3 regions of the Endozoicomonas lisbonensis genome follow, and region 1 is predicted to be linked to each of the others. Evidence: predicted binding sites of a transcription regulator. Region 1 holds the regulator's gene; each other region holds the start of a gene.
What was found. Region 1 encodes LexA, which represses DNA repair genes until DNA is damaged. Its sites were predicted from a motif close to TACTGTNTANNTANACAGTA; they were not measured.

Region 1 (10,739 bases):
TTCCATTTTCTGTGAAGCTGTTGCAAAAGAACTGTCTGATGCAAAATCCACCAATCGCCGTTGTAACGGTAAAGAGTAGTCACGACAGTGGATATGGGCATTCTCGGAAAAAGGGCGTATACGATGCCCTGCAACGGTCAAGCATCGCTCACAGAGACGAACTTTGCCGTAAGTGGTCATCCAGTGGAGGTCTTTTTTTTAGTATTTGATTCAGAGTGAAGATCGTGGGCCTCTTCAAACTTTTGCTTCTCTTTATGGGCTCCCCAGTCCGTCAGAAGCTCATTCCCCAGTTCTTTAAGGTTTTCAATGACAGCTTCCTCTGCTTCATCAGCCCGGTCAAGATGACCGGACTTGGCTTCTACCAGACTGATCAATTCAGATACTCTTTTTTCAAGCTCTGGATGGGCAGCAAGTTTTTCCGCAAGGGTTTTGGAAGTAGACATGGAACGCATCGGGTGAAAAATGAACTCTTAGCATTATGGCCAAGTTCTGGGAAATTGCTGACCGGGGAACACTTTTAATTGCACCCGGTTTAAGGAGGAGGGTTGCAATTTTGCTGCGGATTGATACAGAGTAAAAAAGAGTGCCTGATCGAGCTTTTCTTAATGAGCTGTGCAGGTCGCCAGAATGCGCTTCTGGCAGTATGATGAGCCAGCTTAATTGGGATTACTGTATTGGAATTCACTGAATAACGGTTTTTTTTCAGAAAAAACAGTCAGGTACGTATGAGCTGGAACAGACAGGTCCGGAAAAAAAATTAGCACTCAAGGTATGGTTTCCCTTGACCGATTATTTCCTTGACCTTATATATTGAAGCAATTTTTAATTCCCGGCCTTTCTTGTTTCAGCATGAGTCTGCGTTAAAACGTGAGAAACATGAAGTGGACAGGTGGTTTGTGGGGTCATCAAATACGTTACCAGTGTACTTTGCAGGACTCACGCCGCTGTCAGACAGCTGAAACAATGGAGCAGATAACAGGATGTGTAAGGTAGCATGGGTAAGTCTCTAGTTATCGTCGAATCGCCAGCCAAGGCGAAGACCATCAACAAATACCTGGGCAAAGACTTTGTCGTGAAGTCGTCTGTTGGTCATATTCGTGACCTGCCTACGGCTGGTGGTGCCAAAAAGCCTGTTGACCCGAAAGCCCGTGCCAGGGCAGCAGCAGAAACCCGCAAGTTGTCTCCCGAGCAGAAGGTGCTTCACAAGAAGCGCAAAGCTAAAGAGCAGCTGATTGAACGTATGGGTATCGACCCGGAAAAAGGCTGGGAGGCTCGTTACGAGATCCTGCCCGGTAAAGAGAAAGTGGTCGATGAGTTACGTCGTCTGGCTGAAAATGCTGACACCATCTATCTCGCAACCGACTTGGACAGAGAAGGGGAAGCCATTGCCTGGCACCTGCAGGAAGCCATTGGTGGTGATACCAGCCGCTATCGCCGGGTCGTATTCAACGAGATTACCAAAAATGCCATCCAGGAGGCTTTTCAGGAGCCTGGAGCCCTGAACACAGATCGTGTGAATGCCCAGCAGGCACGTCGCTTTCTGGATCGTGTTGTAGGTTATATGGTGTCTCCGCTGCTGTGGGCGAAAATTGCCCGTGGACTGTCTGCAGGCAGGGTTCAGTCCGTAGCGGTGCGATTGATTGTTGAGCGTGAGCGTGAAGTCCGCAGCTTTGTCCCGGAAGAGTACTGGGAGGTTTTCTCTGACCTGAATGCAGGTAAAGACACTATCCGTTTTCAGGTAGTGAAAGACAATGGCAAGTCCTTTCGTCCTCAGAGCAAGGCAGAAACAGACAAGGTACTGGCACGACTGCAGAATGCCGGTTATCAGCTGACTGAACGGGAAGATAAACCCACTCGCAGCAAGCCTTCTGCCCCGTTCATTACCTCAACCCTGCAGCAGGCGGCGAGTACCCGTCTGGGATTCAGTGTCAAGAAAACCATGACACTGGCTCAGCGACTGTATGAAGCGGGTCACATTACCTATATGCGTACTGACTCCACCAACCTGAGTAAGGAAGCCGTGGAGAGTGCCAGAGACTTTATCCTGTCCAATCATGGTGACCGTTACCTGCCGGACTCACCCAATATTTATTCCAGTAAGGATGGCGCTCAGGAAGCCCACGAGGCGATCCGCCCGTCCAATGTGAAAGCTGAGCCTGGCTCATTGTCAGGGCTGGAAAAGGACGCTGAACGGTTGTATGACCTGATCTGGCGTCAGTTTCTGGCTTGTCAGATGGTACCGGCTGAATACCTGAGTACTACGTTAACCGTTCTGACTGAAGGGCTGGAGTTACGAGCTAAAGGCCGTACCCTGAAGTTTGATGGTTATACCAAAGTGATGAAGGCTATTTCCAAAAAAGGCGATGACCTTATTCTGCCCAAGCTGGATAAAGGCACTGCCCTGGCACTGGAAGCGCTTGATCCGAGACAGCTGTTTACCCGACCACCGGCACGTTTCAGCGAAGCGGCACTGGTTAAAGAGCTGGAAAAGCAGGGTATTGGCCGCCCATCGACCTACGCATCCATTATTTCCACGATTCAGGACCGGGGCTATGTATCCCTGAAGAATCGTCGTTTCTATGCGGAAAAAATGGGCGACATTGTGACCGATCGTCTGGTCGAGAGCTTCACCGAGCTGATGGATTACAACTTTACCGCACACATGGAGACCGATCTGGATGTGGTTGCAGAAGGGGGTAAAGACTGGAAAGGGCTGTTGAATGAGTTCTATGCAGGATTCAGTCAGAAGCTTGAGCATGCCGAAATGGAAGCAGGCGGTATGCGCAGCAACGATCCGTCGCCAACGGACATTGCCTGCCCTGAGTGTGGCCGGGATATGATGATCCGTACCGCAAGTACCGGCGTCTTCCTTGGCTGTTCCGGTTACTCCCTGCCTCCGAAAGAGCGCTGTAAAAGCACTATCAACCTGGTGCCGGGTGAAGAAGTTCAGGATGCTGATGATGAAAATGCAGAGGTTAACGCCCTGCGTGCCATGCACCGTTGTCCAAAATGCTCCACAGCGATGGAAAGCTACCTGATTGATGAGCAGCGTAAACTGCATGTTTGTGGTAATAACCCGGACTGCGATGGTTATGAGGTCGAGAAAGGTCAGTTCAAGATAAAAGGCTATGATGGCCCGATACTTGAGTGTGACAAGTGTGGCTCTGAGATGCAGCTCAAGAGCGGGCGCTTTGGTAAGTATTTTGGTTGCACCAACTCTGAGTGCAAAAACACCCGCAAGTTACTGAAAAGTGGTGAGGCGGCACCGCCCAAGATGGACCCGGTGCCTATGCCTGAGCTGAAGTGTGTCAAGGTCGAAGATCATTACATCCTGCGTGACGGGGCGTCCGGTCTGTTTCTGGCTGCCAGCCAGTTCCCCAAGAACCGTGAAACGCGTGCGCCGCTGGTGAGTGAACTGATACCACATCAGGCTGAGATTGATCCTAAATACCACTATCTGCTGGATGCGCCGCGTCAGGATTCGGAAGGAAATCCGGCTGTTATCCGCTATAGCCGTAAGACCAAACAACAGTACGTGATGTCAGAAACGGCTGGAAAGGCAACGGGCTGGAGCGCTACCTTCGAAGAAGGTAAGTGGATTGAGAAGCAAACTAAAAAGCGTGCCGCTAAAAAAACCTGAATGTCCTGACCTTACAAAGCCTCCGGCGCAAATGACGACGGAGGCTTTTTTCTTCAGATGCCATACATTAACGCATTGATTTGTGTAAACAGGGATTAATCATGTCGGACTGGTCTGCTAACACCAATAAAAGATTACACTTTGCCCGTATCCAACTCAATGCCTGGGAGTCAGCTGGGCATCAGGAAGCCCCCGCTTTCAGGGAAGGCTTTATACTGCAGCTGCAACTGGCCTGGCGATCATTGCTGGCTGAAATCCTGGAGTCCTATCGAGTTTCGTGTGAGGTGGCGCCATCGTTTACTGAAGCCCTGTCGCTGATCAGGGAGAAGGGCGAAGTCGCTTCTGAGTTTACACAGTTGGAAGCCCTCTTAGATAACAGCTGGTTAAAACAGCTGGAAGTATACTGGCAGGGTCTTTTTATTCCTTATCAGTATGAAGGGTTGCCACAGGGCGATGGCTTGATTCAGTTGGTCACTCAGGAAGAAGAGGGTGAAAACGCCAGCCTGACTGTAGACGGTGGAAAGGATTGTTTGAAGCGATTTAAAGAGCTGGTGGGGCATTTCCGGAATTTCAACCTTGAATGGTAGTAAACACTCTTTAGCAGATGTTTATTGATGTCAGTCAAAAAGGAAAACGTATTTAAAATACCTCGACATGAAACCGGTTACATTTCTGTTGCAACTCCGATATAGTGAAATCCGGGAATGAGAAACAACCAAGACGAGGCCATTCAGATGACAAAAATTATGCTGTGCTGTTCAGCTGGTATGTCTACCAGCATGTTGGTTAAAAAAATGCGAGAGGCTGCCGCTGAGCTGAACCAGGACATTGAAATTGATGCGTATGGAGCAGGTCAGTTTGATGAAATGGTTAAGGAGTTTGACGTGGTTCTACTAGGGCCACAGGTCAAGTATATGCTCAATGACCTTAAGAGCCGTGCTTCAGCTTACAATGTTCCTGTAGAAGCCATCACACCACTGGACTATGGAACAATGAATGGCTCTAAGGTTTTGCAGTATGCATTGTCGCTGACAGCCTGAGAGGATAAAGCCCGGACCCCTCTCCTGTCTTATGGTTCGGGCTTTATTTAGTAGAGTTTGATCTGTCTCTCATTATTAATTTATCTTCCTGTCACCAACTTGAATTTTTCGTTTTTATGATTCAGTCTGTTGCCTCGGTAAATACGGAGTGAATCTTTATGTCTGCACCGCCTTTGGAAATTGTTGAACTCAGGACGGGAGAAATCGTACTGCGTCGTAGTGACGATCCAGATGCCGAACCGCTGCTGACCCTGAAGTTTTCTGACGAAGCTCACAGTTGCCTGCTGGAAGACTATCTGCAGGTGGCTAAAGCGATGTTTGATGCCGGGATGCTGGAGCTGGCAGCGGTTACCAGTCCACACCGGAATGAAGATGACACCTGCGAACACCGGGTACTGCACTGACCCGCATTTTCCTCGCAAGCTTTCAGGCCGCATCCCTGCTTCTGATGGTCAGGCAGTTACACTGTCCGCTGCGGGCAGCATCTTCGAGTTTGGAAAGCTCTTCCTGATCCATCTGGTTTATCCAGCTGATCACGGTATGGCTGGTGCCACAGGCAAGAGCCTGGTAAGTGAGATCCAGTGGCTGCTTGCGGCTGGCGCGGTTGAGTACCCTGACATTGCAGCTGCTGATACCCTCTGACTTTAGCCACTTAATGGTTTGGGTAGGGTTGTTGTCAGACAGGATCAGGGTGAGCCAGCGCTGTTCTTCTTCGTTGGCCAGCTTGGACAGGACTGGGGATAGAAACAGCCCTGACTGCCAGGCAGGGCCGGACAGAATCAATTCATTCACTCTGGGTTTATCTGATCCCCTTGAACGGGATGTAACTGTGTGCGTTCGCATAACCTTCCTCCTCCACGAATGTCATCAGTGCCTGATTACACCGACACTCAAGCCTTCAATGGCAAACAGGTCCTGAGTCAAATCGACGACAATGGTTTCAAACTCTTCGTTTTCGGGGTGCAGCAGTACGGTGTTCTTTTTTTTCTCAAACCGTTTAACGGTGACTTCATCGTCAATGCGTGCCACAACTACCTGACCATTACGCACGTCAGTTGTCTTGTGAACCGCCAGCAGGTCGCCATCAAGAATGCCGATGTCTTTCATGCTCATGCCTTTAACACGCAGCAGAAAGTCAGCTCTGGGGGTAAAAAAGTCGCCTTTGAGTTGCAGGTGGTCTTCAATATGTTCCTGCGCCAGAATCGGACTACCAGCAGCCACCTGACCAACCACCGGAAGGCCGTCAGTATTGGCAGCATCAGGAATACGGATGCCACGGGACGCTCCGGGGGTCATCTCAATAGCGCCTTTGCGCGCCAGGGCTCTCAGGTGTTCTTCAGCAGCATTAGGGGAGCGGAAGCCGAACGTTTTGGCAATTTCAGCCCGTGTTGGTGGAAAACCGGTACTTTCGATATGGGATTTGATGAGTTCCAGTATTTCAGACTGTCGTTTGGTGAGCTTGATCATGATGGTTAATCTGTTTTTATATACAGTGACTGTAATTATATACAGTAATTCTGCTGTTTCAAGCTGTATATCACTGATCGTATCTGTTTCGGCCTATTTTCTTGACAGCGATTCTGTTTAAAACGAAAGTATTAAACAGCTGTTTGAAACTCGGAGAGTACAGGCATGGGACAGGGATATACGGTTACAAAAATTCTTGATGCGGCGGAAGCGCTCTTCGCTGAACATGGCTTTGCGGAAACTTCGCTAAGATCGATTACGGGCAAGGCCGGGGTTAACCTTGCGGCAGTCAATTATCACTTTGGGTCAAAGAAAGCCCTGATTCAGGCAGTGTTTGCCCGTTACCTGGACCCATTTGCAGCCAACCTGCAGAACAGTCTGGATGCCCTTAAGGATGAGCCACCTGAACTGGAGGCTGTGCTTAACCTGCTGGTTGACCAGATCATAGCGGTCCAGCCGCGACACGATGATGACCTGTCAACCTTTATGAAGCTGTTAGGGCTTGCCTACAGTCAGAACCAGGGACACCTTAAACACTATCTGACAGAAGCTTATGGCAAAGCTTTTCACCGTTATTATCTGTTACTGAAAAGCGCCTGCCCGACATTACCGCCTGCGGATATGTTCTGGCGCACCTACTTTATCCTGGGTTCTGCTGTTTTCACCATGTCCGGTGTGGAAACTCTTCAGGCTATTGCCAAACGCGATTTCGCGATAGAAGATTCTATGGTGACGATCCTGCGGCGCATGGTACCGTTTATGGCGGCAGGTCTGCGAGCGCACTCTTGATTTCGCGCACCGGATTTCGCTCACCTGATTGATAGTCTGGTTATGCCGATAACCGGATAGTGTTAATAAAAGGCTGAATGATTGTGCATATAACGGTTCATATTCCCAGTCAGGAACTGATTCTTAGTCAGGACGATGGTCAGCGTATTCATTACCCTGTGTCTACAGCCAGTAAAGGTACAGGCCAGCAGGAAGGCAGCTGGCAAACCCCCCTGGGCCGGCATGTGATTCGTGCCAAAATCGGGAGTGGCCTGCCAGAACACGCCGTATTTGAAAGTCGTCGTTTTACCGGGGAAGTGTATTCTGAGGCGTTAAAGGCAAAGTATCCGGGTCGTAAAGACTGGATACTGTCCCGTATTATGTGGTTAAGTGGACTGGAGCCGGGTTTTAATCGCCTGGGAAATGTCGATACCATGCGACGCTACATCTATATTCATGGTTCGCCGGATACTGCTGAAATGGGTAAGCCCGGCTCCAGAGGGTGTATAAGAATGCATGGAGCCGACATTATCGACCTGTATGACCGGATTCCTGCAGGTACGACGATTGATATTCTTGAGGATTAGTGTGGACTTTCCACAGAGCTATCTATGAGCTATCCAGGGGGCTATTAATGAGGCTATCAATGAAACAAGGTGTTCTGATCGTTGATCTGCCGGGAACTGAACTGACCAGTGCCGACCGGGATTTTCTGGCACATACCGGTATTGCCGGAGTGTTGCTGTTTGCACGAAACTATTCCAGCCGTGACCAGTTACAGGCCCTGGTTCAGGATATACGACAGGTACGTTCCGACCTGATTATCATGGTGGATCATGAAGGTGGTCGGGTGCAGCGATTTAAGGACGGGTTTGTGCGCTTGCCGGCAGCCGGGCAGCTGTCGCGTTACTATCAAAGAGATCCTCAGGGCGCTTTGAAGCTGGCCAGAGATACCGGCTGGCTGATGGCGTCGGAACTACTGGCCATGGATGTCGATCTGAGTCTGGCTCCTGTGCTGGATCTTGATCTGGGTAAAACCGATATTGTCGGGGATCGTGCATTTGGTTCGGAACCTGAACAGGTCATTCAGCTGACAACCGCCTGGATTGAAGGAGTCAGGGAAGCTGGAATGGCCTGCGTGATAAAACACTTTCCGGGGCATGGCAATGTTGACGGGGATTCTCATCTGATTCTGCCCGAAGATAATCGTTCTTTTGATGAGATTTCTGCCAGCGATATGCTACCTTTCAGGGAAATCATAGGGCAGGGTGCTGATGCGGTGATGCCTGCCCATATTGTGTTTTCTGAAGTCGACGATCAGCCTGCCGGATTTTCCCGTCGCTGGTTGCAGGACATTCTGAGAGATCAGCTGGGTTTTTCAGGTGTCGTTATCAGTGATTGTCTGACGATGGAAGGGGCAGCCTCTGCCGGGAGCTTCCTGAATCGTGTTGAACAGGCTCTGACGGCAGGTTGTGACCTGCTTATTCTCAGCAGCAGGATTGGAGCCATGGAAGTGTTGCCCGAACTGGCACGGTTAAGCCGCCAGCACTCGGATATTTCAACGCTTAAGGCTTCTGTCGCCGTGGACTATGAGGAATTGATTGCTTCTGAGCGGTACCTCTCCTGCAAGGATCGAATTGATTATCTGCGTCAGCGTTATGGCTGATTAAGAACGGACTGATACTGTTATCCGGAATGTGCGTAATCAGGACTATTTTCCGAGGGGGCGTTTGCACCGTTGATGGTGCGAAAGGCTGTGTCGCTATACCAGTGTGCCTTCAAAGCTTCCATAGGTAGCCTCAGTTACAGTGGTTAATGGGGGAGGGGAAGCCGGAGAAAAGCATTTTAAAACTTCTGACTGGTAAGAGGAGCCCATGACCGTTACGGTTACAGACTCAGGGAAAAATGACTGGTCACTTGTTACTCTTACCGGAAAAGGGTAAGTGTTCGAGTCGGTATCAATGACCCCAATACTAGCATTAACTCCCCAGGGCAGAGTCAGGTTTGCAGTTAGGTATTGATCAAAAGGGTTGCGGATAACATAGCCTACAGCTTCACTTTTAAATCGGATCTGGAATGGAATATTAGGAGGACGGCGTAACATTAGCTCTACCTGTATTTGTACCTTCAGAAAAGGAACATCATACTGCTGCATTTGACAAGTACCAATGATAAAAAACTGACTGAAACCGATAGTCGTTTGACCGTCAGGGTTGCGGGTAGCTTGTGAATGTCAGTCTGTCCTTATAATTAAGGTCATTCCGGTATTTAAGCCTGAACCGCTTATGCCGATAGCTCAGGCATGAATATTCTTATTGTTGAAGATGCCAAAGACCAGCGTCTGATGCTGTCAGTGGTGTTACGCAAGAAAGGTCACCAGGTACTCGAAGCGGCAGACGGCAAAGAGGCTCTGGCGATATTGCAGCAGGATAAAACGGTCAGGATTGTGATCAGTGACTGGATGATGCCGGAAATGGATGGCATTGACCTGTTGAAAGCTATCCGTGGCAGTGAGATTGAACATTACACCTACTTTATTCTGCTAACGGGCAAAACGGAACGGGAAGCCGTTGTCGAAGGTATGAACTGCGGTGCGGATGATTTCCTCACCAAGCCTGTGAATTTCGAGGAGCTGGATGCGCGGCTTAATGCCGGTCTGCGGATTATTCAGCTGGAAAGCACCCTGGAAGAGCGAAACCGGCAGATTTCCAGGGCGATTGAAATTATAGAAAAAGATCTTGAATCCGCTGCCGCCACTCAGGCCGGATTACTCTGTCAGCCAGCCACTATTCAGCACGTCAGCTTTAACTGGTTTTTCCAGCCCAGTCGTATTCTGGGTGGGGATATGTTTGGTTATCAGGCACTGGATGGCGAGCATGTCAGCTTTTATCAGCTTGATGTGGCAGGGCATGGTATACCGTCGGCACTGTTCAGCTTTACCCTGAATAATATTATGTCTGAAACCTCAGACAGAGGCGGCATTGTTAAAGACTTTATGGATAAGTCGCCGTTCTATAAGGTTCGCCCTGTAGAAAGAGTACTGGTCAGTCTGAACCGGCGATTTCAGGCTACTGCGGAGTCGATGCTCTATTTCACCATTGCCTATGGGCTGATTAACAGTCGTACCGGACAGGTGCAGATATCACAGGCAGGGCATCCGCCCCCGTTATGGTTACAGATTTCACAATCCAGGGTTGAACCCGTATCCGGAGGGGGGGTTCCGATTGGCATGATGCCGGATATGGAGTATGAATCGACCAGCATCCAGTTGCAGCCCGGTGACCGTCTGTTCCTTTATTCTGATGGTATAACGGAGTGTGAGAACGGCAGTGGCGAACAGTTTGGACAGGATCGTCTGCTGACGTGTCTGAAGGACAGTTTTTCTGATAATCTGGAACAAGCCGTTAAACGGGTCGAACAGCAGGTCAGAGACTGGAATCAAGGCGAAACATTTGAAGACGATGTCACTTTCCTGATTCTGGAATGGAAACCTTGAATAGCCTGGGAGGAAACCATGGCATTTGAAACACGTGAAGAGGGCGTTTTTACAGTGGTTCTGGTCGACGAGAGTCGGCTGGATGCTTCGATTGCTGAGTCATTCAAAGTGTTCCTGTTTGACCAGATTGATTCGGGGAAGGAGAAAATAGTAGTAGATCTGTCCCAGGTTCGATTCATGGATAGCAGCGGTCTTGGCTCTCTTGTCGCCGGGCTGAAGAAAACAGCCGGTTCCGGTTTATTTGCGCTGGCTTCTGCCCAGCCTGCGGTTAAAGACCTTTTCGACCTGACGTCTATGGATAAGCTGTTCTCATTGCATGATAGTGTTG
Region 2 (10,739 bases), 620 kb from region 1:
TTGGACAGAAACAGTGACTTGGCCTGACTGGCCTGTTCCGCACTGGTCTTGGCCTGAACCAGCTCTCCTTCAATGCGCTTGCGCTCCGTGATATCCCTCAGAACAATGGAAATCTGCTTTCCCTCTGCCGTTTCCAGCACATTGCTGGACACCTCCATGGGAAAACGACGCCCTGACTCGGTTATCCCTTCTGTAAGGTACTCTTCAACACAATGGTATTCAGGTCTGGCAGGATCAACCGGAGCCAGCAGGGGTTCTTCATAGCGTCGTTCAGGAGCCACCAGCAAAGCCAGAGGCATGTTCACCAGCTGTGACTCGATAAAGCCACACAGCTCCGTGACCTTTCGGTTAACCAGTGAAATAATACCGTCCTGATTACAAATCACTGTTGCATCCGGAGCTGATGCAATCAGCTGCCTGAACTTCTCGGTATCGTTAGTGCGTTCTGTAATATCATTCGCCATCCCCTCAATAACAACCGGCACCTGTCCGGATCCTGCACAGTCTTCACCGGCTACCGTTACCGGCTTCTCATGAGTCGTACAGAACAACTCCACCCGGCGGATACTGCCGTCCTTATGCACCATTTCCACTTCAAAGGCTTCCTCCCACTGACCGGATACCAGCGCTGAAAGCTTATCGGAAAATTCCCGGTTCAAGCTGGAAGGTGACAGAAACTGGTGCATCCTGCCGGCAAACTCCTGCTCACCATAACCAAGGATGGCCTTGATAGAAGGGCTGACATAAGTCACGACTCCGCCCGAATCAAGATTAAAATAAAAATACTGGCCTTTGAGCTGTTGAACCAGATGACCAATATTGTTCGCCCTGGCTTTTTGCAGCGACCGCTCACGATCCTGCAGTCTCTGCAACAGCATATTAAAGCTGTAATCCAGACTGGCCGCTTCATCACAATTACTATCATCCGAATTCAGACCATAAGGCGTAGCAAATTCGTTCATCTGTGACTTCAACCTGTTCAGTGGGCGCGTAATCAGGCCGGATACCGTCCACAGGCAAAATATGGTCAGAATCAACACCAGCGCAATCAGGCCAACACTGATCACCGCCTGACGAACAATGGGTTGCAGGATGCTTTCTTCCAGAATGCTGATACTGAAATACCAGCCGGTAGCAGGAATTGGGGTCGCAGTGACCCACTTCTTTACTCCGCGCACCTCCACCCTGAAATTAATAGACTGCCTGTTATCCGTCACCCGCCGGAATGCCTCATCAAAAACAGCACAGGGCGGCTTACCTGAATGGGTTTTAATGGGGCGGGCAATAAAATCAACCAGTTCACCGGTATCTTCACGGGTCACGTTGATCTGGCTGTAACCATCACAGGGACCGCTGTTAATAAAAGTGCGCAGCTCCCTGTTCTTCTCCAGAGAAATACTGTTGGCGTAAACCGTAATACCCTCCCGGTCGAGTATGACCAGCCGGGTTTTTGTGTCTGCCCAGATCAATGGAGCCGTTAAAAGTGAGCCGTCAATATCAATCCGCAGTACAGCAAAGGCACCATCACGAAACCATACCGGCACCATATAAGTAGAGCGAAACACCGCAGGCTGGCTGGAAACACGGTTAACATACCAGTTCGGTTTTACTCGTTGCCCACTAAGATATTCCTGTAAAAGCGCTTCAGGCAGGCCGGGGACGGAATAATGGTCAGGCATTTTGGAAAACTGGTCTGCACGTTTACTCCAGTAACGATTTTTTTCCGGCTGTGCAGGAAAAATCAGCCCAACCCCCAGCACCAGTCGCGCATTTCCCAATAACCTGGATGCATTCACAGGCACTGCACTCAGGTTATCCGATGAAGGTTGCTGATCCAGCAACAGCCCCAGGCTCTTACCCGCCAGATGTATTTCCTGCAAATGTCCGTCGATGACACTGGCATAACGAAGGCTCTGTTCCAGATGACTGCGACTGATTTCCACAGAAGCGGCGTGAAAGGTGAAATAAAGATACACAGCCGTCACCAGGCTATAGAAAACCACAGCAGGTGCAAGGGTAAATAACGTAATCTTTTGCCTGATTGAAGTAGACATAAATCGTTTGATACGTTTTGCGCCCCGGATTCTGTTCCAGCCTTAATACATCATTCCCCCAGCGGAGAAACTGCCTGCAATGAGCAGAAGATATTGTTGCAGCTAAAGAAACAGTCGCCTGCCCGTACGCAGCGTCCTTTGACTACAAATTGAGGTCAAGTCACAACATAGACAGTTAACGGGACTCCAGCCAATTGAATTTAATCCGATCGACAAAAAAACGGGTATCAATAGAAGTGCAGGAAAGGCTATGAAAAGTGAAGAGGCTTCTGACTCTCAGAAATGTTCGCAGGGGGCAGAAGTCCCCCTGACAGATCAACAACGGTTACTCTTCGCCGCTCAGACCAAAATGCGTATAGGCATGCCTGGTGACCATCCGGCCACGAGGTGTGCGCATGATGTAGCCCTGCTGGATAAGATAAGGTTCCAGTACATCTTCAATGGTATCGCGTTCTTCGCTGATGGCCGCTGCCAGACTGTCTACCCCGACCGGGCCACCATCAAACTTCTCAATCATAGCCAGCAGCAGGCGCCGGTCCATATGGTCAAAACCACTGGCATCAACATCCAGCATATTTAGTGCAGCATCTGCCGTAGACTCGTCAATCAGGCCACTGCCTTTCACTTCCGCAAAGTCACGCACCCGGCGCAGCAACCGGTTAGCAATACGAGGAGTACCACGGGAACGTCTGGCAATTTCTCTGGCCCCCACCTCTTCAATATCCACTCCCAGTATTCCGGCAGAACGCACCACAATATGCGTCAGGTCTTCAATACTGTAGAACTCAAGCCGCTGAACGATACCAAACCGGTCTCTCAGTGGTGACGTCAGCAAACCGGCCCGGGTGGTAGCCCCCACCAGAGTAAACGGAGGCAAATCCAGTTTAATAGAGCGGGCAGCGGGTCCTTCACCGATCATAATATCCAGCTGATAGTCTTCCATGGCTGGGTACAACACCTCTTCAACCACGGGACTCAAACGGTGAATCTCGTCAATAAAAAGAATATCGTTGGGTTCCAGATTGGTCAGAAGCGCTGCCAGATCCCCTGCTTTTTCCAGTACCGGCCCTGACGTGGAACGAATATTACTGCCCATTTCATTGGCAAGAATATGAGATAACGTGGTTTTACCCAGTCCGGGCGGGCCAAAAATCAGGGTATGATCCAGGGCATCCTGACGCAGACGAGCGGCCTGAATAAAGATTTCCATCTGTTCGCGAACTTTTGGCTGACCTACATAGTCTGCCAGCTTAACCGGACGGATCGCCCGATCCTGTGCTTCCTCAACAGGGCGCGGTGCCGCTGATATCAATCGATCTGCTTCAATCATTTCAAAGCCTGCTATACAATCCTCTCAGCGTATCATTTCGTTGTCAGAAAACGAATCACAGCTGAAAATTTTCGCTATCCTTGGTATCCCGTTGGCTTTTCAAAATGCCTTTCAGGTTTTAATCAGTACAAATGAACCAGATATCCAGTCCATCTCACTATCAATATGGTCGTGGGCTCACCTGCTCAGTGATAGCCTCCATCCTGTTCGGCATTACGCCATGGCTGGTACAACAGCTTTATATCAGTGGCAACCAGCTGTTCTGGGTACGCATGCTGACCGGAAGCCTGTGCCTGATGCTCACCATTACGCTAAGCGATCAATGGCACGATGTGAAAAAAATGCTCAGCCATCGCCGCAACCTGTTGTTTCTGATACCCGGCACGGCACTGGTCGGCATCCAGTGGTGGCTGTTTGTCTGGGCGCCAGTCAACCAGCAAACCAAAGAGCTGGCACTGGGCTATTTCCTGTTACCACTGACACTGGCACTGACCGGCTGGTTGTTTTATGGCGAAAAGTTGAGCCTGCCCCAGAAGCTGGCCATTGCCCTGGCAGTGCTCGGAGTGGCTGTTGAACTGTGGCAACAGGGTCAGCTGCCCTGGGTAGCCCTGGTGGTTGCCGGGCTTTACCCGGTTTACTTCATGGTGCGCCGGAACGTAAAAGCCAGCGTGGTCACCATCATGCTCTTTGAGCAGTCACTCTTTCTGCCATTTGCCCTCTACTTTCTGCTGCAAAACAGCGAGTTCACCCTGCTGGTACAGAACACACCTTCCCTGTGGTTCCTGCTGCCTCTGTTTGGCATTATCTCGGTCTGCTCCATGCTGATGTATGTCAACGCCTCCAACAAACTGCCTTTCAGCCTGTTTGGTCTGTTGTCTTATCTGGAGCCCGCTCTCATCTTTGTGGTCGCGATAGCCATATTGCAGGAGTCGTTTGAAGCGGCACAATGGGTCACTTATGGTTTAATCTGGACCGCAACCCTGATCGTGGTGATTGATCTGATCAGACTGCTTCCGAATCAGGTGAGCCACCAGAAAAAAGCATCAAAACTTCATACAGAGCAGCGTTGACGGGTTCCTCCGTCAACAATCTCTTTGCCAGCGAGGTGGTTGACTCAGGCTTTAAATCATACTTTTCAGTGACTGACGGATGATTTCTTCCGCTTCCATACCTTCCACAAATATCTTACCGACCACTTTACTGGCATCCTGCGGCTTGTAACCCAGAGCCACCAGAGCGCTGACAGCCTCTTGCTCGGTATCCCTCGCCGCTTCTGCCATAGCACTGCCCACAATCATTGGCTTACCATCCAGGAGCGGTGAAGACTGCCAGCGGTCAAGCTTGTCCTTCATTTCAACAATTAAGCGCTCTGCTGTTTTCTTGCCAACACCCGGCAGTTTCACCAGGGTGGCACTGTCATTTTCATGCACACAACGTACAAAAGTCTGCGCATCAATCCCTGACAGCAGCGTTAGCCCCAGCTTCGGCCCCACTCCATTCACTTTAATCAGGGTTCGAAACAGCTCCCGCTCTTCACGACTACCGAAACCATAAAGCAGCTGGGCATCTTCACGTACCACAAAATGCGTGAATAAAACCACTTCCGCACCTGCCTCCGGAAGCTGATAAAACACCGACATCGGTGCTTCGACTTCATAACCCACCCCGCCGGCATCCACCAGCAAATGGGGGGGCTGTTTCTCTACCAGAGTTCCACGGATTCTTCCTATCATTTTCAACCTCTTAGCGTCCCGCAGACTGACCAGAGCGTAAGAATGTCTAACAATGACCGGCCTGCTACGAACTTTGTATTTTCCGCCAGCTCTAAAACAACTAACGCATTAAAATCACGCATCCTGGAATACGCTTATGGAAAGACTCAAGACCTTCTTCAACTCCCTGTGGCAACTGCTCCCCAACGCAGGTCTGGCCAGCGAATACCACCCGGCTATTGACGGCGGAGCCATACCGATTCCCTTTATCGTGTCACAACGTATCCTGCTGAACGATATGATCCATAAACAGGAAGGCGCCCCCACTCTTCAGCCCCCTGCCCGCAGTTTCACTGGTTATATGCAGGGTTATACCAGTCTTCCTGTAAGAGACAGAGCTTTGAGCGCCCTGCGCAGTGCGCATCTCGCCGGCGCCCGCCACCTGATACCGGATATTGCCCGTTGCGCTCTGGATGCCGGACTGCAGGCCAGTGACCTTGAACTGGTCGCGAAAGGCCAGATATCCAGCGGCTGGACTATACGGGAAGCGCTAATTTTGCGTGTTGCAGAAGCGCTTTATCAAGAACAAGCCATCAGTGAACAACACTGGAAGCAGCTGAAACAGATCTACAAACCCCAGCAGATTCTGGACCTGTTGCTCTGCTGTGCCGCCTTCCACTTATGTGTTCATCCAAATTAGACTAAGCTTTCCAGACTGAACTATTCAGACCGGGCTATCTTCCGGTCAGGCGACGATTTCTTGTTCCGCTCACCCCTGCCATTCTCACCAGGCTGGCACGGGTATGGGCATGACAAAGGGCAATTGCCAGCGCATCGGCAGCATCTGCCTGTGGTGTTGAACTGAGTTTCAGGATCGAAGTCACCATATGCTGAACCTGATGCTTATCAGCCGAACCTTTACCTACCACGGCCTGCTTGACCTGACGGGCAGAATACTCCGCCACTTCCAGCTTATGATTGACAGCTGCCACAATCGCCGCAGCACGAGCCTGCCCCAGCTTCAATGCAGAGTCTGCATTGCGCGACATAAACACCTGCTCAATGCCCACGCTTTGCGGACAGTACTGCTCCACCAGGGTCGAAACACTGTCATAAATCTGCTGCAGTTTTTCCGGCAGTGAAGCGTCTCGAACACGGATACAACCTGAAGCCACATAGTGGCACTGGTTACCTACCTCTTCGATAACGCCATAGCCGGTCACACGGGACCCGGGATCAATACCCAAGAGTATGGCCATGTAGAATTCTTCTCAAACACGCTATTCAAAAAAACAGCATACTGTACATTTATACAAGTTTCTAGACAGTACAATCGTGCAAATCACACTTACAATTCAAAACACGAAGATTACGAAATTCTCCTACGACAATCTGCCAGCCTTGCATAAGCTGGGAACCATCGATTATTCGGTGATGATTATGCGAGATACACTAAAAACTCTAATGACCCTGACCGGAGTGGTGATAATACTGTTTATCATTGTGATGGGGATTAATCTCTGGATGTAACCAGTCACTGGCTTTTTTTATAATCAGAACCAGCCGGTGAATAGACGACTATAGAATTCTAACAGGCACCAGGCTGGCTTCCGGGAATGTTCACCAGCCCTGGCGCTCTTATCAATCAGCCCAGCTGCTCTATGATTTCCGCAGAGATATCCGCATTGGTGTAAACGTTTTGCACGTCGTCCAGGTCTTCCAGACGATCCACCAGCTTCATGATTTTCTCTGCGCCATCCTTGTCCAGCTCGGTCTGAACGTCGGCTACCATGGCAACTTCCGCTGCCGCTGCAGTGAAACCTGCCGCTTCCAGCGCATCTTTTACCGCCATGAACTCCGTCCAGTCGGTCACCACTTCGAAGGAGCCATCATCGTTAGTCACAATGTCTTCAGCACCGGCTTCCAGGGCGGCATCCATCAGGGCTTCTTCTTCAATACTGTTGTCGAAGAAAATCTGACCACGACGCTCGAACATATAAGCAACAGAACCGTCGGTACCCAGATTGCCACCGTGCTTGTTAAAAGCATGACGCACTTCCGCAACCGTACGGTTACGGTTATCTGTCAGGGTTTCAACCAGAACTGCGATACCACCCGCACCGTAACCTTCGTAGGTCACTTCTTCCATGTTGGAGTCGTCATCACCGCCAGCACCACGGGCAATTGCGCGATTGATGGTGTCACGGGTCATGTTCGCACCCAGAGCCTTATCAACCACCTGACGCAGCTTCGGGTTATCTTCGATGTTGCCACCGCCCTGCTTCGCCGCAACCACCAGCTCACGGATGATCTTGGTGAAAATTTTGCCACGCTTGGCGTCCTGAGCCGCCTTACGGTGTTTGATATTGGCCCATTTACTATGACCTGCCATAGGAAATACCCTTTATCTCAATTTTTTCGTGCCGGACTTCACCCACATTGTTGACAAAATCAACGCATGAATAAAGTCCGATCGTTCGTTTAGTGACTGGTCGCAGACGCCGGATCACGGCGGATACGGATGTTCAGGTCGCGCAGCTGAGTGCCGTCTACTTCGCCGGGAGCCTGAGTCATCACACAGGCGGCAGACTGAGTTTTCGGGAAGGCAATCACTTCACGAATGTTGTCAGTACCGCAAATCAGCATCACCAGACGATCCAGACCAAACGCCAGACCAGCGTGTGGAGGCGCACCGTACTTCAGAGCATCCAGCAGGAAGCCAAACTTCTCGCGCTGCTCTTCTTCCTGGATATCCAGAACGCCGAACACAGTCTGCTGCATTTCTTCACGGTGGATACGAACGGAACCGCCGCCCACTTCGTAACCGTTGATCACCATATCGTAAGCACGGGACAGAGCCGTAGCCGGATTAGCAGCCAGTTCTTCTGCGGAGCAGGTTGGTGCAGTGAACGGATGGTGCAGTGCTGTCAGTTTACCATCGTCGGTTTCCTCGAACATTGGGAAGTCAACGACCCACAGCGGTGCCCACTCTTTAGTGAACAGATTCAGGTCTTCACCCAGCTTGCAACGCAGTGCGCCAAGGGCTTCGTTAACGACTTTCTCTTTGTCGGCTCCGAAGAAGACGATGTCCCCGTTCTTGGCTTCCAGACGTTCCATGATCTTCATGGTGACGTCGTCGCCCAGGAATTTGATGATTGGAGACTGCAGGCCATTCGCACCGTTTTCAATCTCGTTCACTTTGATCCACGCCAGACCTTTGGCACCATAGATGCTGACGAACTTGGTATAGTCGTCGATCTGCTTACGGGACAGCTCAGCACCACCGGATACTTTCAGCGCCGCAACACGGCCTTTTGGATCTTCAGCAGGTCCTTTGAAGACCTTGAATTCTACGCCAGCCATCAGATCAGCTACGTCAACCAGTTCCAGCGGGATACGCAGATCAGGCTTATCAGAACCATAACGGCTCATGGCTTCAGCGTATGGCATGTGAGGGAATTCACCCAGGTCGATATCACGAACCTGCTTGAATACTTTCTTCACCATGTTTTCAGTGATACCCATCACACCCGCTTCATCCATAAAGGAGGTCTCGATATCGATCTGGGTGAATTCTGGCTGGCGGTCAGCACGCAGGTCTTCGTCACGGAAGCACTTAACGATCTGGTAGTAACGGTCAAAACCGGACACCATCAGCAGTTGCTTGAACAGCTGTGGTGACTGTGGCAGCGCAAAGAATTTGCCTTCATGGGTACGGCTTGGTACCAGATAGTCACGGGCGCCTTCCGGAGTTGCACGGGTCAGAACCGGTGTTTCAACATCCAGGAAGCCTTCGCCGTCCATAAAGCTGCGAACTGCGCTGGTGACCTTGCTGCGCAGAATCAGCTTTTCCTGCATTTCCGGACGACGCAGGTCGATAAAGCGGTGCTTCAGACGAACATCTTCACCGACATCGGTGTAACCTTCAATCTGGAATGGAGGCGTCTGGGCTTCATTCAGGACTTCAACCTGCTTGCCCAGCACTTCGATCTCACCAGTACTCATATTTGGGTTGACGGTACCTTCCGGACGCGGACGTACCAGACCAGTGATTTTCAGAACGTATTCGCTGCGGGCTTTGTCAGCCAGTGCAAATGCTTCTTCAGTGTCAGGGTCGATAACGACCTGGGTGGTGCCTTCACGGTCACGCATATCCAGGAAGATAACACCACCATGGTCGCGGCGGCGGTGTACCCATCCACACAGGGTCACTTCCTGCCCGTTATGGGAGAGATTCAGTTCGCCGCAATAATGGCTGCGCATAACATACCTCGAAACAGGGGTTTTCAGTTCGGATTCAACAGGGCTTGAGGGAAACACAACCCCTGAGACTATTTATAAACGAGTAATAAACCAGCAATGATTAATGGCTGGTTGCCGGGCAAGAGCCACAGGAACTGCCGGAGCTCCGGCTGGGGCAGTGGTTGTCGCTGGACGAGAGGTTCTTTTTCTTGCCACCCTTGAAGTCAGTCTCGTACCAACCGCCGCCTTTCAGACGAAAGCCCGGGGCGCTCAGCAGTTTTTTCAATGCAGATTCACCACAATCACCACAGTCAGTCAGCGGAGCATCGCTGAATTTCTGAATGGCTTCGGTCACTTCTCCGCAGTTTTCGCACTGATATTCGTAGATCGGCATTGATCCTCAACATCCTTCGTTTGCCACTATCAAAACCGAGGCATTATACCTGAAACGCGGGGTTTCACCAGACTGGCTGGCAGTGATCAGGCAACCTTTCCATGCTCCAGCAGCATGAAAATCGCTGGATATTCATCATGAGGCCCCAGACTTTGCTTCTGTAATACCTTCCAGCCAGAAGACCGGACGATATCCAGCCAGGTTTCTTCTGTTTCCGGGTAATCGTATTGACGGATATGGGTCATGATATGGGAAAGCCAGTCAGGCCGGACGCCCTGTTTGGCAAAGTACTGTTCCAGCATCTGTGTGTAATCATCAAACCCCTGATGGGGATGAATCATGATATCTGCGAGAACAAAGGCACAATGGTCAGGTGTCTGTTGAAACAGTTTTGAAAAAAACTGCCGTTTTTTCTGCTGATCGCCATGGTGAACAGCAAAGGCACTGTAAATTAAACCAGGAGACGAAGAGTTCTCTGGCATGCCCGAGAACAGATCCTGGCATAACAGCTGATGTTTAATCCCGTTACACTCAAGCAACTGCTTTGCCATGGATAATGCATTTTCAGCCAGATCAATACCACAATAGCCATCCAATTGAACCGAACGGGTCATCTCAGGAATTAACAGGCTGTTACCACAGCCAAAGTCGGCCATGGCAACTGGTGAATCTCTGTAACGGTCTTCAATAAAGGACGTTGCTGCGGTGAGCAACTCCCGATGCCCCATGAGGTTGTTATCAACCACCCATTGATAGGCGTTCCACTGATCTTTAAAAACCGAAGTAACTTCATCTGCGGTCATGCCAGACACCTGTTAACCCTGATAGAGAGTTTAATGTAGCAAAAACATCAGGGTTAAAGGGTCAAAGTTCAGGGCAGTGACTTCTTACAGAAGCTGCCTCAGACCGGGCTTCTCCGGCTTATGTCCGCTTCAGCCTGTTGACCTTCATCGAGAGACTTGGCTGTTTCTTCAGGAATAGTGGCAAAATCCTGCAGGGCATCAGCA
Region 3 (10,739 bases), 3.0 Mb from region 1:
ACTGACAACACCTTGCTGACAGTCGAGCCAACGCTGCCATACATCGCCACCCCACTGACACTGCGTGAGGTGCTTCACGTCGGCACTCAATCCCCGGTGATGACGAGTCAGAGCAACTCTACCAGAACTCATACAAACAGCCCTCCCCTGTTCACTGCCGACACCCTTTTTCGTGACCCTCTTGAGCCTGACGGTGAGTTAGAGTCCAGTGACGTTTTCGATGACCCCTTCCCGGCTGAGAAAATCGCTGACACCCTGCTCTCCACCTACCTTAGAGCCTCGCCCGGGATTATTGACAGCCACTACGACTATAAAGGCAATTTCTATTATTTGATGCCCTCTAAGGCTGGCCTGCACTTTACTCACCTATGCTCCACTGCCCTGAGCCAAAGCTTTACTGAAGCGGACGAGAAAACCCGACAGGAAGCCATTCAGCATTTTCTTCAATACCGCCAAAGTGCCTGCAACTCTTCTAATAAATTTGCCCAGCGTGCCTTTACCGACTTTGTGAAAGGGGTACACCGGAGTGTCAGCCTTGAGCAGACATTTAAACAGTGGGAGCGCAGGCAGCTTACCTGCGCCGGATTATCAAAAAGCGACACCTCACTCCACAAGCTAATGATTGAGGGACGATTATGCGAGAGCCCCAATCAGCGATTCTTGCTGAACAATGAGGAGGGCTTTTTGGAGAGAAGCTACCGCGCGTTTATGTTTCTACTCAACCGCCTGGTCAGCTCGCCAGATAAAAGACTGTCAATGATTGATATCAATCATGCAGCTGCCATTGTCGGTAGCTCTTTGTGCAGCAAGAACGCCCAGTACGGACTGGTGGTTAAAAAGGCTGAAGACCACCCCGTTTTTATTGAAATGATGCGAGAGTGCATGATCTTTAACAAATCCGGTCTGCCAGAAGACCAGTTTCATGACCGGATGCGAATCTTGCTGAAAGAAAACTTTATCACAAGGGGCCAAATTATATACACCGGGCAGGCAAGGCAAAAAAGACAGCGATCAACCTCTTATTTTGAACTTAATATGGTAAAGGCTGATGACCACGCCACGACTTTCAAGATCGTCTACTGTAGCAAAAGCAAACAGAAGGATGGTCAGGAGGTACTCGACCGCTATTACAAGACAATCGCTACAAAAACAGATGCTCTTGATATTGTTGAAGCCGCCACAGAGGCTTGCTGCGAACTACAAAGACAACACCAGTATGGCGACGGCAATGGACGCATTCAGTTTTTTATGGTTTTGCCCATTTTACTCTACCAGCAGAAACTCTGGCTTAAGGAAACCCTCGATGATCCATGGGATTTAGTGGATTCGGTTTCTCCCAGAGCAATTGCCGAACAACTGTTATCCAGATGCGAACCGAGACAGGTATTCTCTCCCCCCCTTGACTGGCAAGCCGGCATGCCGGAGGCTGAGCGAGTGCGCCTGCTTTGCGCGATGGGTGAGACGGAGGCTCTGACCGAGGCCATCAGCCAGCGACCAGAGCTACTGACCCACACTTTCCGCCCCGCTAATCAGACCTTGCTAACCATCGCCGCCCGCCACAACCAAGGCGATATTGTTGAGCATATTTTAAGTCGCTACCCGGAAAGCGTTGATCAGACGGACATCGCCGGACTGCTTAATTACCTTGAGCAGAGCTCTTTTGACAGTAGAATTATCGGCTTGATCCGAAAGTTCAGGGATCGAGACGCTAACAACTAAGCGCACCTCGCCCCCCGGGGAAACTCGCTCAGGACGCCATATCGTCAAAGAACTTCTTCACACCTTCAAAGAAAGAGGTTTTCTTCGGAGACTGACGCGCCTCCCCTTCCGCTGCAAAGGTGTCTTTCAACTCCTGCATCAACTCTTTCTGGCGTTCAGTCAGCTTCACAGGCGTCTCAACAACTACACGACACATCAGGTCGCCACGACTGCCACCACGAACCGGCGTAACACCTTTGTCACGCAGACGGAACAGCTTACCGGTCTGAGTTTCCTTTGGAATCTTCAGCTTAACGCGGCCGTCAAGGGTCGGCACTTCCAGTTCGCCACCCAGCGCAGCATCAACAAAGGTAATCGGCACTTCACAGTACAGGTTCTTACCATCACGTTGAAAAATCGGGTGGTCGGCAACGCTTACCTGTACATACAGGTCACCGGAAGGGCCACCGTTAACACCGGCTTCACCCTCACCGGACAGACGAATACGATCGCCCGTATCAACACCGGCAGGTACTTTAACGGACAGCGTCTTGTATTCCTGCACACGACCTTCACCGTGACATTCACGACAAGGGTCTTTAATCATCTTGCCGGAACCACGACAGTCCGGACAGGTTTGTTGAACAGCAAAGAAGCCCTGCTGCATACGAACCTGCCCCACACCGCCACAAGTGGTACAGGAGGTTGCCGATGTGCCTTTTTTGGCACCCGTACCATGACAACTGCCACACTCGTTCAGGGTTGGGATACGAATCTTCTTGGTCGTACCTTTAACCGCTTCTTCAAGGCTCAGATCCAGCTGATAACGCAGGTCTGCACCACGCTGAACACTGCTGCGGGAATGGCCACCGCCACCCGCACCGAAGATGTCACCAAACACATCGCCAAAGATATCACCAAAGCCACCGGCACCGCCGCCAAAGCCGCCGTGTCCACCACCCATATTGGGGTCAACACCAGCGTGACCATACTGATCATAAGCAGCCCGCTTCTGATCGTCAGACAGAATTTCAAACGCTTCGTTGACTTCCTTGAAGTGCTCTTCAGCATCTTTGTCATCAGGATTACGGTCAGGGTGATACTTCATGGCCATCCGGCGGTAGGCCTTCTTGATTTCCTTGTCCGAAGCACCCTTTGCTACGCCGAGAACTTCGTAATAATCACGTTTTGCCATCAGTAAAACCCTGAGAGCTGCGGCACTTGTACCCGCAGGCTCTTAAATATTCTTAACCGTTTTCACACCGGGAGCACTCCCGATCATTTAATCTTTTTGTTAAATGCAACAACGCGGGAATAATCCCGCGCTGTCGTTTAACTCACTTCATACCGCAGCGCGGAATGCCGTGCTTACTTCTTGTCTTCTTTCACTTCTTCGAACTCGGCATCAACAGCGTCGTCCGCAGTAGCAGAAGCACCTTCCTGCTGAGCAGCGCCTTCAGCACCCGGCTGTTGCTGCTGAGCTTCAGCGTACATCTTCTGAACCAGACCGGAAGACGCTTCAGACAGAGCCTTGCTCTTCTCTTCGATAGCGTCTTTGTCGTCGCCTTTCAGAGCTTCTTCCAGCTCAGTCAGGGCAGCGTTGATTGCAGTCTTCTCTTCTTCTGTCGCTTTGTCGCCCGCTTCTTCCAGAGTCTTGCGGGTGGCGTGTACCAGGCCATCGCCAGTATTGCGTGCAGCAGCCAGTTCCTCGAACTTCTTGTCTTCTGCAGCGTTGGCTTCAGCGTCCTGTACCATTTGATCGATTTCATCATCGGACAGACCGGAAGACGCCTTGATCACGATGGACTGTTCTTTACCTGTCGCTTTATCCTTGGCGGATACGTTCAGGATACCGTTAGCGTCCAGATCGAAGCTTACTTCAATCTGTGGCATACCACGTGGAGCCGGTGGAATGTCGGACAGGTCGAAACGACCCAGAGACTTGTTCGCAGACGCCTGCTTGCGCTCACCCTGACATACGTGGATGGTTACTGCAGTCTGGTTGTCGTCAGCGGTAGAGAACACCTGAGACTTCTTGGTCGGGATGGTGGTGTTCTTGTCGATCAGAGGTGTCATTACGCCACCCATGGTTTCGATACCCAGAGTCAGCGGAGTAACGTCCAGCAGCAGAACGTCTTTTACATCACCGGCCAAAACTGCGCCCTGGATGGAAGCACCCATAGCCACCGCTTCGTCAGGGTTTACGTCCTTACGAGGCTCTTTGCCGAAGAACTCAGCCACTTTTTCCTGAACCATTGGCATACGGGTCTGACCGCCTACCAGAATCACTTCGTCGATGTCGGACAGATCCAGATCGGAATCCTTCATCGCGATGCGGCATGGCTCCAGAGAACGCTGAACCAGGTCTTCTACCAGAGATTCCAGCTTGGAACGGGTTACCTTAACGTTCAGGTGCTTAGGACCGGTTGCGTCAGCCGTGATGTATGGCAGGTTAACGTCGGTCTGCTGTGCGGAAGACAGTTCGATCTTCGCTTTTTCAGCTGCCTCTTTCAGGCGCTGCATCGCCAGAGGGTCGCCTTTCAGGTCGATACCCTGGTCTTTCTTGAATTCTTCTGCCAGATAGTCGATCAGACGCAGGTCGAAGTCTTCACCACCCAGGAACGTGTCACCGTTGGTAGCCAGTACTTCGAACTGATGCTCGCCGTCTACGTCGGCAATTTCAATGATGGATACGTCGAAAGTACCGCCACCCAGGTCGTAAACCGCGATGGTCTGGTCGCCTTTCCTCTTGTCCATGCCGTAAGCCAGCGCTGCAGCTGTAGGCTCGTTGATGATACGCTTAACTTCCAGACCGGCGATGCGACCAGCGTCTTTAGTGGCCTGACGCTGAGAGTCGTTGAAGTACGCTGGTACAGTGATTACCGCTTCAGTCACGGACTCACCCAGGTAGTCTTCAGCAGTTTTCTTCATCTTCTTCAGAATCTCAGCAGAAATCTGGGGCGGTGCTTTTTTGTCGCCCTTAACTTCTACCCACGCGTCGCCGTTGTCGGCTTCAACGATTTTGTAAGGTACCATCTCGATGTCTTTCTGAACGACGTTATCTTTGTAACGACGACCGATCAGACGCTTGATGGCAAACAGGGTGTTATCAGGGTTGGTAACGGCCTGACGCTTGGCTGGCTGACCTACCAGAATCTCGCCTTCATCCGCAAAAGCGATGATGGAAGGAGTGGTACGGCCGCCTTCAGCGTTTTCCAGAACCTTGGCTTTTTCGCCGTCCAGAATGGATACACAGGAGTTTGTTGTACCCAGGTCAATACCGATGATTTTACCCATGATGGTTATCTCCAGTGCTCTGAATTCAGAGCGTTAAATCTTTGAAAACTGTTTAAATCCGGTTTGCCATCTGCCGTTGTCATCCTGTGTGCTTTACCTGATCAGAGACCGGTAAAGCGTTTTGATGATCCGGAGGTCGATGGCCTTCGTTTTGCTATATGGGATCGCCCGATTTTTTTTCAAGTGTCCGATACAGACTTTTTTCAATTTTTTAAACCAGCTACTTTAAATAGCTGCTTTTTTTATTTGGAAACAACCACCATCGCCGGACGAACCAGGCGGTCATTCAGGGTGTAGCCTTTCTGGAAAACATCCATGACAGTATTGGGTTCCATATCAGGATTAGGCACCATAGACATGGCCTGATGGAAATTCGGGTCAAATGGCTGACCAGCCGGATCGACCTGTTTTACGCCTGATTTTTCCAGGGAAGACAGGAACTGCTTCAGGGTCAGGTTCATGCCTTCAATCAGACCTTCATGATTACCTTCCGCCTGTTCGGCACTTTCAATACCTTTCTCCAGACTGTCTACCACCGGAATCAGGGAGTCGACAAACTTCTCCAGGGCAAATTTGTGGGCTTTTTCAACATCCTGCTGAGAGCGGCGCTTGATATTCTGCATCTCTGCGTGGGCGCGCAGGGTCTGGTCTTTGGCCTGTGCCAGTTGTTCGGTCAGGGTTTCAACCTGCTGTTGCAGCTCGCTGTCCGCAGTCTGTTCTGCTTCATCACCAAGAGGTACACCACCTTCTTCGTTGAGCACGAACTCTTCTACTGTTTCATGTTCAGCCGCTACTGCTTCTTCAGCTACCTGTTCTTCAGGCTTACCGTTTTCAACTGTCATTCCGAATCTCCGGTTGGGAGTCAAATCTTTTACTGATGGGTTATATGGGGCTGGCTTTTGGGGTTTCAAGAGGAGGTGGAAAGTTTTTTGCAAGATGATTACAGACTGAAAGCCTGGCGATAAAGCAAAGCCTCTCCAAACTCAGACTGAGTTCTGGGAGGCTTGCCTTTCTAACGGTTACTCAGAATCGCTGTTTTCTTCTTCAGCTTTTTCGTAAAGTTCAGCGTAAGGTGTAAATGGATCACTTGTTGCACCGCGTGCATCAAAAAAACCTCCCCGAAAGGCGGAAGGGGCCCCTCTTGAAAGGCCAGCACTTCGGAAAGTTATATGAGAAGGTACATCACCTGCCACACTGGCAGGCCCGTAATAATAAGAACCTTGTCCATAGCTCACGAAATCACTAACCATTTGCCTGAGAAAGCTGTGCCAGGCGACATGTTTGGTTTTATGATTACCTGTTTCTTCATAGAAATCTAAAACGTTTAACTCACCAGTCTGCGTACTGACCCTACTAACAAGCTGATTGTTGTTATCGTATAAAGAAAGCGTCAATGCTGATTGCCTAAAGTTATCCGGATGAATCGCAGTTTCTGTAAAAACTCTATAAGCGGAGTGCCGGTTAAAGAATTTTCTCTCGCTTATTGCCCCCATATCAAAAAGATGATCATCCTCGGTGTGAGACCGCGATAACATTACGGCACTACCATCAGGCGACACTTCTGTAAAAGGGTAATATAGATAACTGGTTTGAAAACCTTCACGGTAATTAAGAATCAACATAGGTCTTCCCTTATTCCTGTGATGAGGATCCACATGATTCCTGATGCTGATCGATTGCAATGAAAGACCACTTTCCAGCATAGCTTTTTTTACTTTTTTAGAAAAAACACTGACGTTATCAGCAATCCAACTATCATAAGAAAACTCTCTACTTAGATCGCCAATAGAAACACCTGACTCCAGATTTTTTCTCAAGTCAAAAAAAACATCTGTATTATGAGCCGATTCAAGAATAGTGCTTACTTCAGTAATAATGGTTTTATAAGGACCGACATCAAGTCTTATGTTTCGACCAAGGTCAGTTAACTGCCCTATCTTCTCATTAACCTTATTAAGCAGTGGCCTGTATCCCGGATGTTGCCGCCCCATAGCTTTTAGTTTTTCTACCCATCCCTTTAATTCATCAATCTCTTTTAAGTAGCCTGTCAGCGGAACATTGAGTTGAATTTTTCCGACATCAGGTAAATCCTGAGCAACTTCACCACTACTATCTCCGGAACTTTTCTCAGGAGGAGCAGGCTGCGCTTTTAACAGATCCAGATGCTCTTTACTCGTCTTTTCTCGTATCAGTTGCAGCTTACTCGCCTGGATCCCTGAAGCAATCGGGACTTCTGAAATTTTTTGCATAAGCTCTTCCATGGTTAGCTTTCCTTCAGAAACAGCTTCATTCACCAGTTTTTGCATCTTTATCCTTTCTATCTGGCTTGACTTGAAAAACTGCGTCCACACACCAATAATCTTTTCGGCATCGTACTGTGCAAGCGCTTTGTAAGGTCCACTCGACGTACTTTCTTCAGATAAGCCAGTAGATCGAAAAGCCAGCTCTTTTTGTTCTGGTTTATCCTGGGCATCAGAGGGAGGCAGATATTTCAACGCCTCATTCCCTTTACTCTCTACATCGGTCTTTTCTCTCTGAAAACCCGCTCCCTGCAAAGGACTACCTGCTGAAGATGACATTGGATCCATGATTTTTTCCTTACGTAATAAGCTTTGTACCAGTAAGGAGTTAATAAAATAGAAAAAATTCATTTATTGTCAGGCAGGCCAACCAGACTGTTAGCAACCTTTAATCCTGAAAAACTTTTTCTCCAAGCCTTTACGCCGCAACGACTTCAGGTTACTGTATATATAAACAGTTATACTAAAGCAGCCTCCGGAAGCCGTTATGCTGACCCAACTGTCTATCAGCAACTTCGCCATCGTTGACCAACTTGACCTGGATATTGAATCCGGCATGACCGTTATTACCGGCGAAACCGGTGCGGGCAAATCCATTATGCTCGACGCCCTGGGGCTGGCTACTGGCGACCGTGCCGATCCGGAATGCGTACGTACGGGCGCTGACCGGGCTGAAATTCACGCATGCTTTGACCTGAATCACTGCCCGGATGCCATTAAATGGCTGGAAAACAAGGAACTGCTCAGCGACAACGAATGCATTTTACGCCGGGTCATAACAAAGGAAGGTCGTTCCAGAGCTTATATTAACGGCACCCCGTCTCCTCTCTCAGACCTGCGCGGCATTGGTGAGTTACTGGTCGACATTCATGGTCAGCACGAATCGCAATCCCTGCTAAAAAAGAACAGCCACCGCCTTTTGCTGGACGATTATGCCAATACCCGCAAACTGGCGACAGACGTTGCCTTTATCGCCCACCAGCACAATCGTTTGCAAACGGAACTGGACGAATTGCTCAGCAGCCAGCAGGAACAGCATGAGCGCGTGCAGCTGCTGACCTATCAACTGGAAGAGTTTGAACAACTATCGTTGCAGGAAGGGGAACTCACCGGGCTGGAAAAAGAGCTGCAACAACTCACCCATGCCGAAGCCACGTTGTCAGCCTGCCATCAAATCAACCATATCTGCTCCGACAGCGATGCAGGCAACCTGCTTCAGCAACTCACTCACTGCATGCATCTGCTCGGCGATCTTTCTGTTGACCATTTAGCCATTAACAGCACCATGGAGATGCTTTCATCGGCCCATATTCAGGTAGAAGAAGCCGTAGGCGAGCTGAACCACTTTATTGACCACTTTGACGCCGACCCTCAACGTATGCAGGAAGTGGATGAGCGACTCAGTGCCATATACGATCTGGCGCGAAAACACCGTGTTCAACCCGATGAACTGTTGGACAAACAACTATCACTTGCCACTGAACTGGAAAAAATACAGTTCAGCGATGAACACGCAGACGCCCTGCAAAGCAAACTGGACGAACTCAAACACAAGTATCAGACCAAGGCAGAAAAACTGTCTGAACGTCGTCAGAAAGCCTCCCGCAAACTGGAAAAGCAGGTGATTGCCCGCATGAGCCTGCTGGGAATGTCCCGGGGCCAGTTCAATGTCTCATTAACACCGCACGACACCAAAACCCTTTCATCACTGGGACAGGAAGACATTGAATTTCTGGTCACCACTAACCCCGGACAGCCTCCCCGCCCTCTGGCAAAAGTGGCATCCGGCGGCGAATTGTCCCGTATCAGTCTCGCAATACAAGTGATTACTGCGCAGACCTCCCGCATTCCCAGCATGGTGTTCGATGAAGTTGATGTCGGCATTGGTGGTGGAACCGCCGAGATTGTCGGTTCCATGCTGAGAGAACTGGGCGAAAAAAGCCAGGTGTTGTGCGTTACCCACCAGCCACAGGTAGCGTCACAGGGGCATCAACATCTGTTTGTCAGTAAGAAGCACAGCAAATCCGCTTCCAGCACTCGTATCGCCAACCTTAACGGTGACCACCGTATCAACGAGATAGCCCGAATGCTGGGCGGGGTGGAAATCACTCGCTCCACACTGGTTCATGCCGAAGAGATGCTTGGCTTGCCAGCTTTATAACTTGGCTTGCCAGCTTTATAAAGAGGCGTAACCGTTTATAAAGCGACGCACCAGCCTGAAATCATGGGCGCAAATCCAGCACATCATAACCTTTACCCGCCAGACAGCGGCGAAGCACATAAGCCTGATCCTGAGTCGCTTTTGCTGCACCGCCTGCCGCACCACCCGCAGCACCGGCAGTACCACCTGCAATACCACCTATGGCAGCACCTTCCGCTACTCCGCCGTCGATCAAACCAATCGCGGCTCCAGACACGGCTCCGGATACAGCACCCAGCACACCCGCATTCACGGCCCCCGTTCTGGCAGCCTCTCCTTTATCGACCTGAGCAGCATACTGCTGACACTCAGCAAAATCCTGCTGATACTCAGCTTCTGTTTTGTCATGAGGACCAACCACAGGGGCTGAGTTGTAGGCACAGGCTGCCAGCAAAGGAAAAGCCATAAGGGCTGTTATTTTTTTCATACTACTTTACATCTCTATAAGCAGAAGCAAGAACAGTTTTTTTGACAACCCGTTCAGGATTTTCAAAATGGGTAAAACGTACAAAAAACCGCCTGTCCAATAAAGAAAAAAGTATAAAATCACACTGCCAGTCAGCATTCATTCATATTAAATGCTCTTTATGTGCGCAAAAAAAACCAGCAAAAAGCCGGTTTCTTTCAATACTCACACATTACTGGAAACGCTGTATGACTCTGCCCTGCTCCGCGGTCAGCGCCTGTTGAGCTGTGGCTTAATCAGGACTTTTCCTTAGGTTTTACATAAAGCACAAGATTGTGATCCACAATCTCATAGCCATGCTGGTCGGCAATCTCTTTCTGCCGGCGTTCAATTTCTTCATCAATAAATTCGATGATCTCTCCGCTTTCCATACACACCATGTGGTCATGGTGCTCTCCGCGGGCCAGCTCAAACACGGAGTGTCCGCTGTCGAAGTTATGCCGCACCACCAGGCCAGCACCTTCAAACTGGGTTAATACCCGATAGACCGTAGCAAGGCCTACATCCTCTTCTGCCTCCAGCAAAGCCTTGTAGACATCTTCGGCACTCATATGAAGACCCTTGGAGCCTTCCAGGATCTGCAGGATTTTAACTCGCGGAAGCGTTACTTTCAGACCCGCTTTGCGCAATTCTTGATTTTCCAACACGTTTCCCTAACCTTTAACAGGTGAACCCTGCTATTATCACATTTTCGTGTAAGTATTTCATTTTGTGCAAGAAGATAGTGGAAGTCTGATACCGATGCAAAAAACTCCGGCTCTGACCGCAGCACTCCTAT

Region 2: the regulator LexA is predicted to act here: its motif matches at 6,395-6,414, upstream of ruvC (crossover junction endodeoxyribonuclease RuvC).
Region 3: the regulator LexA is predicted to act here: its motif matches at 7,736-7,755, upstream of recN (DNA repair protein RecN).

What each region holds. Positions count from the first base shown of each region.
Region 1 covers NZ_JBEWTB010000002.1:4,678,304-4,689,042, forward strand. Annotated here, with positions in the region: gene V5J35_RS22105 (UPF0236 family transposase-like protein) at 1-180, opposite strand, end outside; gene V5J35_RS22110 (hypothetical protein) at 177-443, opposite strand; gene topA (type I DNA topoisomerase) at 995-3,640, shown strand; gene V5J35_RS22120 (DUF6586 family protein) at 3,742-4,227, shown strand; gene V5J35_RS22125 (PTS sugar transporter subunit IIB) at 4,387-4,680, shown strand; gene V5J35_RS22130 (hypothetical protein) at 4,839-5,084, shown strand; gene V5J35_RS22135 (hypothetical protein) at 5,107-5,523, opposite strand; gene lexA (transcriptional repressor LexA) at 5,548-6,147, opposite strand; gene V5J35_RS22145 (TetR/AcrR family transcriptional regulator) at 6,313-6,936, shown strand; gene V5J35_RS22150 (L,D-transpeptidase) at 7,014-7,502, shown strand; gene nagZ (beta-N-acetylhexosaminidase) at 7,562-8,581, shown strand; gene V5J35_RS22160 (hypothetical protein) at 8,678-9,019, opposite strand; gene V5J35_RS22165 (PP2C family protein-serine/threonine phosphatase) at 9,218-10,411, shown strand; gene V5J35_RS22170 (STAS domain-containing protein) at 10,430-10,739, shown strand, end outside.
Region 2 covers NZ_JBEWTB010000002.1:4,061,821-4,072,559, reverse strand. Annotated here, with positions in the region: gene V5J35_RS19395 (ATP-binding protein) at 1-2,054, opposite strand, end outside; gene ruvB (Holliday junction branch migration DNA helicase RuvB) at 2,380-3,384, opposite strand; gene rarD (EamA family transporter RarD) at 3,516-4,454, shown strand; gene ruvA (Holliday junction branch migration protein RuvA) at 4,506-5,117, opposite strand; gene V5J35_RS19375 (carboxymuconolactone decarboxylase family protein) at 5,254-5,796, shown strand; gene ruvC (crossover junction endodeoxyribonuclease RuvC) at 5,831-6,355, opposite strand; gene V5J35_RS19365 (YebC/PmpR family DNA-binding transcriptional regulator) at 6,742-7,488, opposite strand; gene aspS (aspartate--tRNA ligase) at 7,578-9,359, opposite strand; gene V5J35_RS19355 (FmdB family zinc ribbon protein) at 9,460-9,732, opposite strand; gene V5J35_RS19350 (class I SAM-dependent methyltransferase) at 9,819-10,535, opposite strand; gene V5J35_RS19345 (hypothetical protein) at 10,634-10,739, opposite strand, start outside.
Region 3 covers NZ_JBEWTB010000002.1:1,671,831-1,682,569, forward strand. Annotated here, with positions in the region: gene V5J35_RS08460 (hypothetical protein) at 1-1,719, shown strand, start outside; gene dnaJ (molecular chaperone DnaJ) at 1,748-2,893, opposite strand; gene dnaK (molecular chaperone DnaK) at 3,067-4,995, opposite strand; gene grpE (nucleotide exchange factor GrpE) at 5,238-5,837, opposite strand; gene V5J35_RS08480 (hypothetical protein) at 6,015-7,583, opposite strand; gene recN (DNA repair protein RecN) at 7,783-9,456, shown strand; gene V5J35_RS08490 (glycine zipper family protein) at 9,518-9,922, opposite strand; gene fur (ferric iron uptake transcriptional regulator) at 10,198-10,605, opposite strand; gene V5J35_RS08500 (outer membrane protein assembly factor BamE) at 10,703-10,739, shown strand, end outside.